2 regions of the Streptomyces sp. NPDC001493 genome follow, and region 1 is predicted to be linked to the other one. Evidence: riboswitches for the same ligand, from Rfam matches in the RefSeq annotation. Region 1 holds a riboswitch; the other holds the start of a gene.
What was found. A riboswitch is a leader RNA that binds a small molecule or an ion and turns the genes downstream of it on or off. The one in region 1 is predicted to bind cobalamin.
Positions count from the first base shown of each region.

Region 2: another riboswitch for cobalamin. It lies ahead of metE (5-methyltetrahydropteroyltriglutamate--homocysteine S-methyltransferase); the one in region 1 lies ahead of ACWCWD_RS02470 (CbtB domain-containing protein).

Region 1 covers NZ_JBSFHV010000001.1:636,205-643,781, reverse strand. The annotation lists partial or broken gene ACWCWD_RS02510 (NF041680 family putative transposase) at 1-15, opposite strand, end outside; one part of gene ACWCWD_RS02505 (IS5 family transposase) at 239-505, opposite strand; one part of gene ACWCWD_RS02505 (IS5 family transposase) at 507-1,049, opposite strand; gene ACWCWD_RS02500 (hypothetical protein) at 1,112-1,576, shown strand; gene ACWCWD_RS02495 (SMI1/KNR4 family protein) at 1,635-2,156, opposite strand; gene ACWCWD_RS02490 (protein-tyrosine phosphatase family protein) at 2,490-2,876, shown strand; gene ACWCWD_RS02485 (pirin family protein) at 3,190-4,155, opposite strand; gene ACWCWD_RS02480 (tetratricopeptide repeat protein) at 4,314-4,661, shown strand; gene ACWCWD_RS02475 (CbtA family protein) at 4,816-5,589, opposite strand; gene ACWCWD_RS02470 (CbtB domain-containing protein) at 5,612-5,827, opposite strand; adenosylcobalamin (AdoCbl) riboswitch at 5,831-5,977, opposite strand; partial or broken gene ACWCWD_RS02465 (IS110 family transposase) at 6,415-6,567, shown strand; gene ACWCWD_RS02460 (hypothetical protein) at 6,590-6,976, opposite strand; gene ACWCWD_RS02455 (5-dehydro-4-deoxyglucarate dehydratase) at 7,497-7,577, shown strand, end outside.
Region 2 covers NZ_JBSFHV010000018.1:83,389-90,965, reverse strand. The annotation lists gene ACWCWD_RS24600 ((2Fe-2S) ferredoxin domain-containing protein) at 25-396, shown strand; gene metE (5-methyltetrahydropteroyltriglutamate--homocysteine S-methyltransferase) at 594-2,912, opposite strand; cobalamin riboswitch at 3,078-3,292, opposite strand; gene ACWCWD_RS24590 ((2Fe-2S)-binding protein) at 3,689-4,429, shown strand; gene ACWCWD_RS24585 (beta-glucosidase) at 4,563-7,172, opposite strand.

The DNA of each region.
Region 1 (7,577 bases):
GAGCCGAGCGGGCTGGTGTCATAACCCGCCCTTCGGCACGGAGCAGGGCGTCCGTGAGCTCGAACAGTTCGTCGCGGTGCGCGTCCAGGCACGCGTAGAACGTCGCTCCGGAAGCGTGACGCTTAGGCGAACGCTTCCCCTGGCCCGTCAAGGTGCGGCAGGCTCATCCCTACGGCCTTCGTTCTGCGGAGGCCGGTCAGCTGTCCGGAGAATCCTCACGTAAGAGCTCGTAACACGATCATGGTCGGGTCTTCTTGAGGCGTCGGTAGCAGATGAGGCTGCAGGCGAGGGAGACGAAGGCGTCGTGGAGTTCGGTGCGGCGTTCCCAGCGGACGGCGAGTCGTTTGAAGTGGTGGAGGAGAGCGAAAGTCTGCTCGACGACGTATCGCAGCTTGCCGATGCCCTTGATGTTCGGTGATCCCTTGCGGGAGATGACGGGCAGGATTCGTCGGCGACGGAGCTCGTCGCGGTGGGCGTTGGAGTCGTAGCCTTTGTCCCCGAGCAGAAGCCTCTGGTCGTCGGCGGGGCCGGCCGGGTCGGCCCGCGACGGGCGGGATCCCGTCGACCAGGGCCAGGGTCTGGGTGACGTCGTTGACGTTGGCCGCGGTCGTGATGACCTTGAGCGGTGTACCGCGTCCGTCGCAGATCAGGTGGTGCTTGCCGCCCGTCTTCCGCCGGTCGACCGGCGACGGACCGGTGCCGGCGCCCCCTTTTTTCGCGCGGATGTGAGAACCGTCCACACACGCACGTGACCAGTCGAGTTCGCCGACCGCGTTCAGCTCCGCGAGCAAGACCCGATGCAACTGTTCGAAGACCCCTGCCCTCTGCCACCGGTCCAGCCGACGCCAGCAGGTCTGCCCCGAGCCGAACCCGAGCTCCAGGGGCAGGAGTTGCCAGGCTATGTCGTTGTAGAGGACGAACAGGATGCCCTGGAGGCAGAGCCGGTCCGACACCGGACGCGGCCCCGGCGACCGCTCCGGCCACGGCGGCAGCAACGGCTCGACCAGAGCCCACAACTCATCGTCCACGATCCACGGTCGGGTACCCACACCCTCACGAACGGCCGAATCATCACACCGGTAACGGCCTACCAGGACGATTCAGCAAGATCGTGTTACGAGCTCAAAAGAACCGGGACGTTATCTGTCCCAGCTCGTACCAGTACCACGACGACACGACACTCCTGCCGGAACTGGTCGGATCGGGTGGCGACGACGTCAAGTCCCGCGACGAGTATGCGTTCGCCTCGACCTACCAGTCCGCCGGAATGCCCAGTGCGATGAACGGCCGTAACCCGGTCGGGTCGGGCGACGCCTGCGTGCAGACGTACGCCACCCGGGTGCAGCAGGGAACGTGGAAGTTGTACGACGATGACCGGTATCCGCTTCCCACCTTCAAGGAGGTCTGCGGCCGCTCCTCGATGTCACAGTGGCAGAACGGCGGTTCCATGAACCGCTTCGCCGGCTTCGCCTCGTACTTCCGCCTGCTCGACTCCGACTCCTACTGGGTCGACATCCCCGGATTCGACGGATGCACCGCCAAGGCGCCGCTGGTGCGATGCACCATGACGCCATAGCAGGGCCGCAGTGAGCGGGTCGGTCCCCGGAGACACTCTCCGGGGGCCGACCCCACCCTCAACCCCAGCCGAGTGCGTCGCCGTGCACGACCGGCGTCTCGCCGAAGAACGGCGTGCCCTCCTCCACGGCGTCGGCCAAGGCCACAAGGAACGCGGTGAGCGAGGGCCATAGCTGCGCCTCCCCGCCTGTCTCCTTGAAAAAGTAGCCGACGCTGCCCCGGCCCGGGCCTGGCCCGGTGTCAACGAAGAGGCAGCTCGCACCGTCGTGGTTCGCCGCCCACGGGATCCAGTCCAGACGCCACCAGTCGGCCTCCACATCCGGTCCGTCCACCAGGGACACCAAGCGCGCACGCAGCGCCAGCGCCTCATCTACGCCGAGGAGACCGCACCCGGATACCAAGAACCGGCCTGCCTCGGTGGGGAGCGTGCCGTCACAATGTGCGTACAACTCGCTCAGTTCCTGTGGGAGATCCTCTCTGGCAACAGCTGGCCGTACTGCGGCCAGACTCCCTGGGGCCATCACGGCCAGCCACTCCGTAAGCCGCGTCCATGCCTCCCCGAACGCGTCATTCCCCGTCATGCCCACTCCTCCGTAGGCGCCCGTTCGGGGTGGACACCGACCAGGTTCGTCTGGACTGCCAGTAGCCGGCCGTGGCCGCGGGACACACTTCCGAGCGCTGCTCGGACCCTCGAAGCTCGTGATGCCGTGTCTCTTTGAACATGGAGTCTCCTCTCATAGCGGTCTTTCGTGCTTCCATATCTGCAGGGTCGCGGAGGAGGATCTCGAATGAGGATGCGTCAGAAACGCGGGGGCACACCTGAGCCGTCGACTCCCTGGAGCGAGGTCGCGCCGAGACTGTGGATGGGCGGCCATCAGTGGACCGACTCTCTTGGGCAGAGCCACGCTGCGGTCGTGGGTACTGAGTTTGACCTGGTCATCAGCCTGTTCACCCGACCCGGCCACGGCCCTGAGCCTGGCGTTGGCCATCTGATCACTGAGATCCCCGATGGCCCGCTCACCGCCGAGCAGATCGAAGCCGTCCAGCAACTGGCCACTGCCGCGACCCACACTGTGCGGCGCGGACGTACGGTTCTGGTCCGCTGCAACGCCGGCTACAACCGCTCCGGCCTGGTGGTGGCGCAAACCCTCATCGAGCTGGGCCAGTCCGCAATGACGGCGATCCAGCTCATCCGGGAGAGGCGGTCGCCCTGGGCCCTGAACAATCAGATGTTCGAGAAGTACCTCACCACAGGCCTCGATGTCGCCTCTCTCCTGGTCGGCCTGGACACCACTACCTGACCATATGGAGGTTGAAGATCGCCCCAAGACCAAAAGAACGAGCTCACCGGTCCTGAACCGGCACGCGATGCTTCCCCTCAACTACGAACCATTACATGCCAATCAGCAGCTCGAAAGAGAATCTGATCATCCGCCAGCAAGGTCAACATGGGGTCGCCAACCCTTCCCGCGGACTCCAAACTCGGGAACGGCCACAGGCGGGGCCAACACCTCCATCTACCCCGTCGCCCCAGAAGTGGCATCCGCAGGAAGCGGTCGGGCAACTACTGAGACTTCACCACAATGACGACGCGTCTGGCCCCGTCGCCGCAGGTCAGCGCACCCTCCCTCGCGGTTTCAGGGGGGTGGCCGGGAGGACCGGAGCGGGCAGACGCTCGCCGTCGTATCCCGTCACCTCACCGAATCCCCGCCCTTCCATCCAGTCCTGCCGAGCCTGCGCGATCTCGTCACCGGATCGCCCGATGAAGTTCCACCACATGACGATCTCCTCCGCGAACGGTTCACCCCCGAGGAGCATGAGCCCGGCGTCGGACTCGGCACGCAGGGGGAGTTCGTCGCGGCCGCAGCCGAGGTAGAGCATCGATCCGGGGAGTACGGGCACGCCGTCGACATGGGCCTCGCCCGACATCGACAGGACGGCGTACTCGAAGTCCGGGTCGAGCGGCAGGCGGGTCTCGGTGCCCGCCGCGAGGGCGAGGTCGGCGCCGACGATCGGGGTGTAGGCGGTGCCCGGCGAGACTGCTCCGTCGATCTCGCCGAGGATCACCGTGACAGTGAGGCCGGGGGCCGTCACCGTGGGGAGGCCGGCGTGGTGCTGGAAGTGGGGTTCGACGTGGCGGTGGGCCTCCGGAAGGGCCACCCACAGCTGGGCGCCGTGCAGAAACTTGGCGTGACTCTTCGGGCTCTCCTCGGAGTGGCTGATGGCCCGGCCCGACGTCATCAGACCCAGCTCCCTGGGGCGTACGGTACGCAGGCTTCCGAGGCTGTCGCGGTGGAGCACCTCTCCCTCGTGCAGCCAGCTCACTGTCTGCAGTCCCATGTGCGGGTGGGGCGGCACCTGCATGCCGGGCTCGTCCGCGATGTCGTCGGGGCCGTAGTGGTCGACAAAGGCCCAGGCGCCGATCATGCGACGGCCGAGGTTGGGCAGCAGCCTGCGGACTTCGGTGGACTCGCCGAGCCGTACGTGGCGCGGGGTGAGGAGTTCACGTACCGGTTCGGCGACGACGAAGCCCCGCCCTCCGCAGACGGACAGCGTGGCCTGGCGATCGAGGTTGCTCATGGTGGTCAACCTATTGCGCTCCGGCCGGGCCGGAGGGTAAGTGGCGCGATCGTCACCTCGCCGATTTAGTGGAATATTCAACCACCGGGGTATGTTGTCGCGAGCACACGGGCGGGAGGCCGGAACGGCCGCCCCGCCGGCGGCAGAGGAGGAACCACATGGACGAGAACTACTACGAGTTCGGCACGGCCGCCGACCGCTGGAACCGCGCGCAGTTGTTCTTCGACGCGAAGGAGTACCTCACCGCGGCGCGCATTCTGGGCGGGCTCGTCGACGAGGTCCCGGAGCAGGTGGCCCCGCGCCTGTTGCTCGCCCGTGCCTACTACCACTCGGCGCGGCTCGGGAAGGCCGAGGCGGAGCTGCGGATCGTCCTGGAGCGTGACCCGGTCGAGGACTACGCGCGCCTGCTGCTGGGACGCACGCTGGAGCGCCAGGGCCGGCACGAGGAGGCCGCGCCGCACCTGCGGGTGGCCGCCGCCCTGAACGGCGACTTCAGCACCGACTGACCTTCCCCGGTGGCGGCGGCCGTCGCGGCGCCCCGGTCCTCGCCGAGGACCGGGGCACCCCCGGTGGTACGACGCCGGCGTGTGCGGCCGGAGAGTCTCTCCGGCCGCACACGCGTGGGACGCCCACGCGTGGTACGGGACAGCCGCGGGGTGGTCAGCCCACCGCCCCGGCTGTCCGGTGCGCGCTGTCCCGGAAGGTCTCGCCCCGCCCCCGCGAGGGAAGCAGCAGGCGCTCGGTGAGGGCACCGAAGATCAGCCCGAAGCTCACCCAGAGGGTGGCCTGGACCGCGAGGGTGGAGAGCCGGAATTCCCAGAGCAGGGTCGCCGGGAAGTCCGCGCCCACCTCGTCGAACGACGGCAGGAACACGTACGCGAGTCCGATCAGCAGGACGTATCCGGCGGACGCGGCGACGGTCGCGTTCCAGTTGCCGAGGCGCGGCGCGAGCCGCCTTCCGGCGATGACGGCGGCGACGGCGAGCAGGACGCTGAGCGCCACCATGAGGAAGAACAGCCCCGTACGTTGGCCGATGGTGTCCGGGTTGCCGACGGCCGGCGGGTTGGCGGGGTACTTCAGGAACGGTACGAGGTAGACGGTCAGCAGCGCCGCCCCCGCGACCAGGGCCGCGGTGGCCCGGGGGCCGAAGTTCCCGATGCGGCCGAGGGTGTAGCAGAAGACGAGTGCCGCGATGCCGCCGACGGCGACGCCGAAGACGAGGACGCCGGTGGCGAGACCGCCGGTGGCCTGCATCGTCCGGCTGACCAGTTCCTCGCCGCCGTGGTGGTCGTGGTTGTGGGCCTCTTCCAGGGCGATGGACGCGTCCACCCGGGACTCACCGAGGAAGTAGGCGACGAGGAGTGCCGCGACGCCCGCGAGCAGGCCCGCGAGCATGCCGCGGACCAGGAGTGCTCGAACGGATATGGAGTTCATGAGAGTTCGGTTCCCCTGAGGTCTAGTGGCAGGGGAAGCCGAGAAGGTGACGGCCGTCGTGGACCCACTCGTGAACGGCCTCGCCGGAGAAGACCGAGGTGGCGCCCTGCTCCGCGCCGACGAAGTACAGCAGGACGAGCATGAGGATGCCGAAGAAGACCGCCCACGGGGCGATCGCCTTCAGCGATATGGGGGTGACGGCGGGTACGCCGGTCGAGGGTGCGGCAATGTGTGCCATGGCAGAACCTCCTGAGGGAACACGCGTCCCGATCGTGGTGCCTGAGACGACGGTGTTGGGTCTGACTTCCCGCAGGTACGGGTTCACAGTGGCGCGACCGTGCCGGATTCTCACCGGACTTCCGTTACGCCGTCGTCATGCTGGTCAGACCATAGCGCCTGCGTTCGGGCGCCGCCATGGGGCGTCGCGCCATCCTCTCCTCAACACCATTGCTCAGAGCGGCTGTTGAGAAAAAAGATCCTTCCGCGACGACCTTGCGGGTGACATTCGCCTCACCGGCACCGAACCACGCACCGAACCACGCACCGCGTGAGGCCGGTTCACCGGCGACGCCGTCGGCCCGCTCGGCTCCCCCGCCGCCGGCATCTCCAGTCGCGCGCCGCGGTTCCGGCCCCGCCACCCGTCCGGCCCGGGCGGAAGGGTGGACAGCCCGGTCACGGCCGGCCCGAGCACCCGGGCTCCACCGTCCGCGGCCGCACCCGCTCGACCGGCCGCAGGTCGGGAGGCTCTTCGCGATGTGGATGTGGCGATCGGTGCCGTGGGCGAGGCGAGGACGACCTGACCGGTGAGGCCACCCGGGTCGCGGCCCGCCCTCCCGGGCCAACTTCGACAAGAACATCGCCCAGGGCAAGCACCACGCCCAAGCCCTCCTCTGCCTCGCGGGACGACGAGCCGACGTCCTCTTCGCGATGCTCTGCGACGGCACCTTCCACGAACCCCAACCCGCCCGGTCTGTTTGACCGAACACCACGCTGCGAGCGCTCAGGAGACGGGCCGATCTGCGACGTCTCGGTACTCGTCCACGAGCCGGAAGAAGGCGTCGAGCGGAGATTCACAAGGAAGGTTCTCCACGATCGCGGCGTCCCATCCAGTCGCCATCGACCATCCACGGGTCCTGCTGAGCCAAGCGGCAAATCCTCCGCTTCCGCGATGAAACGGGAACTCCTCATCGGCATCGTGGACCTGAAGAGCGAGGTGGTAGCCGAACATCATCACCGCCAGTTCCCGCAACGAGCCGTTACGCACCCATGCGTTCGGCCGCTGCCGAACGGCATCCAGCAGGTCATAGACGTCCCGCCACTCTTCAACAGCGCGCGCCTTCGACTCTCCGCCTGACACTCCCACCGCATCCCCCTCTCCAGCCGACACCACCGGCAAGCTAACCCGCCACCTTGACGAACCACATAGGGCCCCCTGCCACGCTCCCCGCCGCGCCCAATCGTGCATGGTCACGCACAGTTGTGCACCCGGCGGAACGATCGCAGCAATTCCGCACGCTCACCCGAGGCCGGGCGTCCCTCACCCTCGCCCCCGTCATGGCTGAAAATCGCCCAGAGGATTTGCGCCCGCACGGCGGCCGGCACGACGATCCCCCGCGCCCTCATCCCACCCCTCCCCGGCGGCCCACCACGGGCAACCTGCGGCATCACACCAGCTCAAGCTGCATGCACATCTGCACTCCCCCCGCTCACGGTCAACATCTCGACACTCTCGAAAGCTTGGCCGGAAGTCGTACCCGCAGCCGTCACGCGCAGATCGCTTCGCACCTGCCTGTCTGAAACCGACCTACGCACGACCCTTGACCTCGGCGCGCGGCGGCGCCTACTTTCCGTGCAGCGATTCGCCATATTGACCAACGTTCATATACATGAACTCGGAAAGGTGCTCCATGCTAGAGGGCGTTCTGTTCTTTCCCGTGACTCCGTTCGCTCCGGACGATTCGGTGGATACCGCGAAGCTGGCGGAACAC
Region 2 (7,577 bases), on a different contig from region 1:
AAGAACAGCACCGGGACCGGGGTCGTGCCCGGCAGGGGCGCGACGGCCGGAGCGGTGCCCTGCCGGGTCGTCGTGTGCCGGGACTGCTGCTGCGGCAGCCGCAAGGTGACCGGAGTCGATCACGCGGCGCAGACGGACCGCCTTCGCGAGGAGGCCCCGGTGCGGATATCGGACTGTCTGGACGTCTGCGACCAGGCCAACGTCGTGGTCGTGCAGCCCTCCACCGAGGGCCGGGCCGCCGGAGCCCGGCCCGTCTGGCTGGGACTGGTCAACGACCCCGACGCGACCGAGGACATCGCCTCCTGGATACGTGCCGGAGGGCCGGGCGTGGCCCCGCGCCCGGAGATCCTCGACCTCTACACCTTCGAACCTCCCGGGCGCCGGGGCCTCCGGTAGGACCGGCCCCGGCGGAGGACGGCCGACCGGCGGGGGAGGACGCCCGCCCGCCCGCCCGGAAGCGGCCCGGGCGGCGGGAAACGGTCGGGATTCGCCCCGGCCCGCGCACGTCCGACGCGAGCCGGGCCGACGGGGCCGGGACGCCCGAGACGTCCCGGCCCCGCCGTTGCTCCCGGGCCCCGCCGTTGCTCCCCGGGTCAGGATCCGGACAGCTCGCCGCGGACCGTACGAGCGGCGGCGACCAGGTTCTCCAGGGACGACCGGGTCTCGGTCCAGCCGCGGGTCTTCAGGCCGCAGTCGGGGTTGACCCACAGCCGTTCGGCGGGAATCGCCTTCAGGCCCTCCCGCAGAAGTCCGGCGGCCTCCTCCGTGCTGGGAACACGCGGGGAGTGGATGTCGTAGACGCCCGGTCCCGCCTCGCGCGGGTAGCCGTGGGCCGCGAGTTCGCGGGCGACCTCCATGCGGGAGCGGGCCGCCTCCAGACTGATGACGTCGGCGTCGAGATCGTCGATGGCCTGGACGATGTCGCCGAACTCGGCGTAGCACATGTGCGTGTGGATCTGCGTACCCGGCCGTACGCCGCCGGTGGTGAGCCGGAAGGACTCGGTCGCCCACCCCAGGTACGCGGCCCGGTCTGCGGACCGCAGCGGAAGCGTCTCGCGCAGGGCGGGTTCGTCCACCTGGATCACCGAGGTACCGGCCGCCTCCAGATCGGCGACCTCGTCCCGCAGCGCGAGCGCGACCTGCCGGGCCGTCTCCCCGAGCGGCTGGTCGTCCCGGACGAAGGACCAGGCCAGCATCGTCACCGGCCCGGTCAGCATGCCCTTCACCGGACGGGCGGTGAGCGACTGCGCGTACGAGGTCCAGCGCACGGTCATCGGACCGGGCCGGGAGACGTCGCCCGCCAGAACCGGCGGCCGGACGCAGCGGGTGCCGTAGGACTGGACCCAGCCGTGCCGGGTCGCGAGGTAGCCGGTGAGCTGCTCGGCGAAGTACTGCACCATGTCGTTGCGTTCGGGTTCGCCGTGCACCAGCACGTCGAGCCCGGCTTTCTCCTGGAAGGAGACGACCGCGCCGATCTCGGCCCGGATCCGTTCCTCGTAACCGGCCGTGTCGACGCGGCCGGCCCGCAGGTCCGCGCGTGCCGTCCGTACCTCGTCGGTCTGCGGGAACGAGCCGATGGTCGTCGTCGGCAGCAACGGCAGCTTGAGGTGCGCGCGTTGGGCGGCGGCGCGTTCGGCGTACGGCTGGGAGCGCCGGCCGTCGGCGGCGGTGACGGCCGTGGTCCTGGCGCGTACGGCGGGGTCGCGGGTGACCGGGGAGGCGGAGCGGGAGGCGAGGTCGGCACGGTTGGCGGCGATCTCTCCGGCGATCGACGCGGTGCCCCGAACCAGGCCCTTGGCGAGGGTGACGACCTCGGCGGTCTTCTGCCGGGCGAAGGCCAGCCAGCGCAGGATCTGAGGGTCGATGTCCCGTTCGGGTGCCGTGTCGATCGGGACGTGGAGCAGGGAGCAGGACGCGGCGACGTCGACCCGGTCCGCGAGACCGAGCAGAGTGGCGAGGACGGAGAGCGACTTCTCGTAGTCGTTGATCCAGACGTTGCGGCCGTCGACGACCCCCGCGACCAGCCGTTTGCCCGGCAGCCCGCCGATGGCGGCGAGTCCGTCGAGATTGGCGGCGGCCACGCCCGTGAAGTCGAGTGCCAGCCCCTCGATCGGGGCCCTCGCCAGGACGGGAAGAGCCTCCCCGAGCCGGTCGAAGTAGGACGCCACGAGCAGCTCGGGCCGGTCGGCGAGACCGCCCAGCTCACCGTATGCGCGGGCCACGGCGTCCAGTTCGGCCGGGGTGCGGTCCTGGACGAGGGCGGGCTCGTCCAGCTGGACCCACCTGGCACCGGCGGCCCGCAGATCGGCGAGCACCTCCGCGTACACCGGAAGCAGCCGGTCCAGCAGGGTGAGCGGTTCGAAGTCCGCGGGTGCGCCGGGGGCCGGCTTGGCCAGCAGCAGGTACGTCACCGGGCCGACGAGCACCGGCCGGGCGGTGTGCCCGAGGGCGAGGGCTTCCGCCAGCTCGGAGACCTGCTTGCCGGAGTCGGCGGTGAACACGGTGTCGGGCCCGAGTTCGGGGACGAGGTAGTGGTAGTTGGTGTCGAACCACTTGGTCATCTCCAGCGGCGCGACGTCCTGGGTGCCCCGCGCCATGGCGAAGTACCCGTCGAGCGCGTCGGCGGCCACGGCCGCGCGGTGACGCCGCGGGACGGCGCCGACCATGACGCTGGTGTCCAGGACGTGGTCGTAGTACGAGAAGTCCCCGGTGGGCACCTCCTGGATACCGGCGGATGCCAGCTGCTGCCAGTTGGACCGGCGCAGCCCGGCCGCGGTCTCCCGGAGCTCGTGGGCGGTGATCCGGCCCTTCCAGTAGCCCTCGACGGCCTTCTTCAGTTCCCGGTGCGGGCCCTGGCGGGGGTAGCCGTACACGGTGGATCGTGCTGCCGCGGCTGCGGACTTCGTTGTCACGGAAATCTCCTTCGCGAGATGACTCCTGAACACCCCGGGAACGGGACGCGGACGCGAAGGAATGACGGAACCGGACGGATCCCGGTACGCCGCACGGGCGTGACGGTCCATCCGATGTGTACGCCGACCCGCCCACGAGGTCACCGGGATATCCGCACACAAATGGTCGTGTGCGGGCAACGGGCAGGTCTTCGGACTCGCGGGCGCGTCTGCTGTGCAGACTCCTACTGGCCGTCGCTTCCCAGGTCCCACCGGACCCAGTGCGTATGACGGCGGTCGTTCCCACTCACCGCTGCGGGGCAGTCCCGGATTCCCACCGGGTTCCCTCTTACGACGCGCCTGCCTGGCGGACAGGGCGAACCAGCTGCATCGCCAGGGTAGAGGGTGGAAGTCGACGCGGCGCACCTCCGTTCACATTCCGGAACGTGAGGCGGTCCGGAACGTGAGGCGGTCCGGAACGTGAGGCGGGGCCCCTGGCCGTGCGAGGGGCCGGAATGGTGCGGTTGACCGGGTGGACGGACCGCTCATATGTTTTCCGCGGAGTGATGGCACGAGGAAGCCGGTGGAATTCCAGCACGATCGCGCCACCGTGAGCTCGCCACCGGCAGATGGCGAGTCGGACACCCGAGCCCTCATCCCGCCCGCATTCGCGAGGGACGCGCCATCCCGAAGAGAGAGCCAACCGTGAGCATGCCGCCCGCGTTCCGACGGAATTCCCCACGGGACACCCCGGTCGCCGCACCGGTCCGCCGTTCCGCCACCGGGCCGGTATCCGCATGACGGATACGACGGATACGGCCACGGCGACGGCCCTGAGCGAGTCGGTCACCGTCCTGGGCCCGTTCTTCGCGCTCCGGATCCATCCGCTCGGTACCGAACCCGACGGCCCCTGGCAGCCGATGTCCCGCCCGCTGGTCGAAGCACGAGTCGCCGCGGTCGGAGACCGGCTGGCCGCGGCGGGCGGCCGGCCACCCGGCTCGGTGGAACAGCGCGTCGCGGCCTCCGTCGCGCATCTGGGGCTGGCCGCCCGGCTGATCTCCCCGGCCCTGGCCGCCGCGGTGCTGCACGACAGAGTCCTCGCCCCCGGCCTCACCGAGCTGCGATGGCAGCCCGTGATCGGCGGACCGATCCCCCTCTCGCTGCCCGACAGCGCCGTCGCCGACGGCCCGGCGGGATCCCCGGAGCACCTCGCCGACGAACTCAGCACCCGCCTGCTGGACGGCCCGCTGCGCGAACTCGCCGACATGGTGGGGGAGTTCTCCGTATCCCGGCACATCCTGTGGGGGAACACCGCCTCGGCCCTCAACGGGGCGGCGACCATGATCGCGGCCTCCCGCCCGGAACTCGCCGCCCGCACCCGCACCCTGACCTCGCTCCTCCTCGCACGCCCTCCGCTGCGCTCCACCGCGACCACGGCCGACGGCGGAGCCTTCAGGCGCCGTAGCTGCTGCCTCATCTACCGCGCCGCCCCCGACCGCAGGGGCCCCCTGTGCGGGGACTGCGCGCTGGCCCGCTGACGCCGACCCCGGCTGCTTCCCGGCCGCAGGCCGAACCGCGTGGTGCGGGGCGCGGGACGGAGCCCGTGCGGGGCGCAGGACGGAGCCCGTCCCCGTGCGGCCATGAGGCAGGGGACGGGCTCCGTCGGGCTGCCTACCGGCCGGTGCCGGTCAGCCGGATGTCGCGGGACGACGCACCGACGTAGATGTTCCTGCGGCCGGTGGTGCGGACCCAGTGGGAGCGGGCGGTGTCCCAGTACGAGAGCTGCCGCGCGGTCGCCTTGAGGGTGATACGCCGGGAGGCGCCGGGCGCGAGGTCGATCCGGTCGAAGGCGGCCAGAGCGCGTACGGGGAGTTCGACGGGTGCGCCCTGGGGCGAGCCCAGGTAGAGCTGAGGAACCTCGGCCCCCCTGGTCCGGCCCTTGTTGGTGAGGGTGAAGGAGACGCTCAGGCCGCCGTCCCGGGTGGATTCCACGGAGAGGTGGCTGTACCCGAAGCGGGTGTAGGACAGGCCGTGGCCGAAGGGCATGAGCGGGGTGACGCCGGCCTTGTCGAAGCCCCGGTAGCCGGTGAAGACGCCCTCGCTGTACCTGACAACGTTATCGACACCCTGGTAGCGCTCCGGGTGGGCGGGGTCGTGGACAGGGTGGTCGGTCAGTTTGTCCGGGTAGGTGACGATGACGCGTCCGCTGGGGTTGGCCCGGCCGAGGAGCAGGTCGGCGACGGCCCAGCCGCCTTCCTGGCCGGTGTATCCGGCGTGCAGGATCGCGGCGACCTTCTTGCGCCAGGGCAGTTCCACGGGGCCGCCCACGGTGAGGACGACGACGGTGCGGGGGTTGGCGTTCGCCACGGCCGTGATCAGGTCGTCCTGGTGGGAGGGGAGAGCGAGCGATCCGGTCTCGGCCGTGGAACCGACGGTTCCTCCCGTTCCGTTGAAGGCGAAGACGACGGGGGTGTGAACCCGGCGGGCGAGGGCGACGGCCGCCTTGACGTCGGCGGCGGCCTGCTCGGGGGTGACCCAGGCGAAGCGGACCTGCACCGGACCCCGGTCGGCGACAGTCTCGGCCCACGCCGTCGCGGTGATCTTCACCTGGTAGGAGCGGCCGCCGGTGAGGACGCCGGTGGTCTGGCCGTTGTCCAGGCCGTCGGTGGTGGGCACGATGCTGGACCACTTGCGGGTGAACGCGTCGCGGACCGAGGCGGCGGTGGCGATCTGGGTGCCGTCGAGCGAGAGCGACAGGGAGGCGCCCCAGCCCTGGATCTTGAGGGCGTACTCGCCGGTGGACGGGGGCACCAGGGTGCCGGTCCAGGTGGCGGTGGTACCCGCGTCGAAGGCGTGTGCGCCGGTGAAGTCGACGGTGTGGTCGGTGGAGGTGGCGCCGGAGGCGTCCGTACGGGTCAGGCCGGAGGGGAACGCCGAGGCGGGGACGGCCCTGCCGGTGAGGTCCAGACCGACCTCGTACCCGATCCGGGCGTTGCGGGCGGTACGGCGCAGGGCGTCCAGGGGGCCGACCATCCGGTCCTCGAAGCCGTAGGCGCGCTCGCCCGCGACGGTGACGGCGACCTGCCCGGCGGTCGGTCCGATGAGCGCCAGGTCCGCCAGCGCGGCCCCGCTCAGCGGGAGCCCGCCGTTGTTGGTGAGCAGGACGGCGCCCTGGGTGGCGACCTCACGGGCGACGCGGGCACCCTCCGCCACGTCGACGGCCTTCGGCGCCTTCTTGCGGCTGCCGTCCAGCAGCCCGAAGGCGTCGTAGCGGCCGAGCAGCCTGCCGACCGCCGTGTCGACCGCGGACTCGGGGATGCTGCCGTTCAGCACGGCCGCCTTGAGCGGGTCGCCGAAGTAACTGCCGTTGGGCATCTGCATGTCGAGGCCGGCCGCGATCGACGTGCTGTGGGTGGCGCCCCAGTCGGAGGTGACGAAGCCCTCGAAGCCCAGCTCGCCGCGGAGGATGTCGGTGAGGGTGGCGGCGCTGGAACCGTTCCACTCGCCGTTGATGTGGTTGTACGCGGCCATCACCGAGGCGACACCGGCCTGGATCACGGCCTCCCAGGCGGGCAGGTAGATCTCGTGCAGGGTGCGTTCGTCGATGACGAAGTCCGAGGTGTTCTGCCCGACGGACTGGTTGTTGGCGAGGAAGTGCTTCGCCTGGGCGAACATGCCCTGCGCCTGGATGCCCTGGACCTGTGCGGCGCCGATGACGCCGTTGAGGTACGGGTCCTCGCCGGACTGGTCCTTGTTGCGGCTCCACAGCGGCGAGCGGGACAGCTCGATCTGCGGGGCGAGCAGCACGTCCATGCCCAGCGCCCGCCCCTCACGGCCCATCACCGCGCCGTACTCCCGGGCGAGTTCGCGGTTGAAGGTCGCCCCGAGCGTGGAGACCGGGGGCAGCCCGGTCGCGGACCGCGCCACGTTGACCCCCGCGGGCCCGTCGGTGAGTCGCAGCTCGGGGATGCCCAGGCGGCTGATGCCCGGCAGATAACCGGCCTGTCCGAGGCGCTGGGGGTCCGTCGCGCCGTGGACGAGGGAGAGCTTCTCGTCCAGCGTGAGCTTGCGCAGCAGTGCCGCGACGCGGCTGTCGCGGGTGCGGGAAGCGCCGGTGGTGGGCGATGCCGCTGCGGCGGGGGAGGAGGAGAGCGGGCCCGCGGCGGCGATGAAGGCGAAGGCGGCGGCGGTACCGCCCAGCCTCTGCAGGATGGCGCGGCGGGTGTGCTCGGCGGTGGTGGACTGCGGCTCGGACGCGGTGAGGAGCGGGTCGCCTGACATGGCTGTGGCCCTTCCGGTGAGGGTGTGCCGCGCGCCTCGGGAGTGCGGGTCTCCCGGCGGACGCGGCGTGGAAAGCCGGGTCCCGCAACCCGGCTCTGGGCGTGACGCACCCAGCGGGGTCGCGACACCGGCCCTGACGTGCCGGTGTCGCTCTTCGCTTCGATGCGAGTACGGCGTGAGTCTCAGCCGGGGTTGCATATGCCGTCAAGACTTCGGTACGCAGGTCTTTTCGGGCGCCGATCGGGTTTATTTCTTGAAGGATCGCGTCTGCGGGTTCTTCTGTGAGCGGGCTGTGTACTGCCCCGTCGGGGCCCGATGCCCGCGCGGCAGGTGGGATTCCATGGTGGCGCGGAGGCCCGCTGGGCCGTTCATTCGGTGAAGGCGCGGAGCCGGGTACCGGGAGCC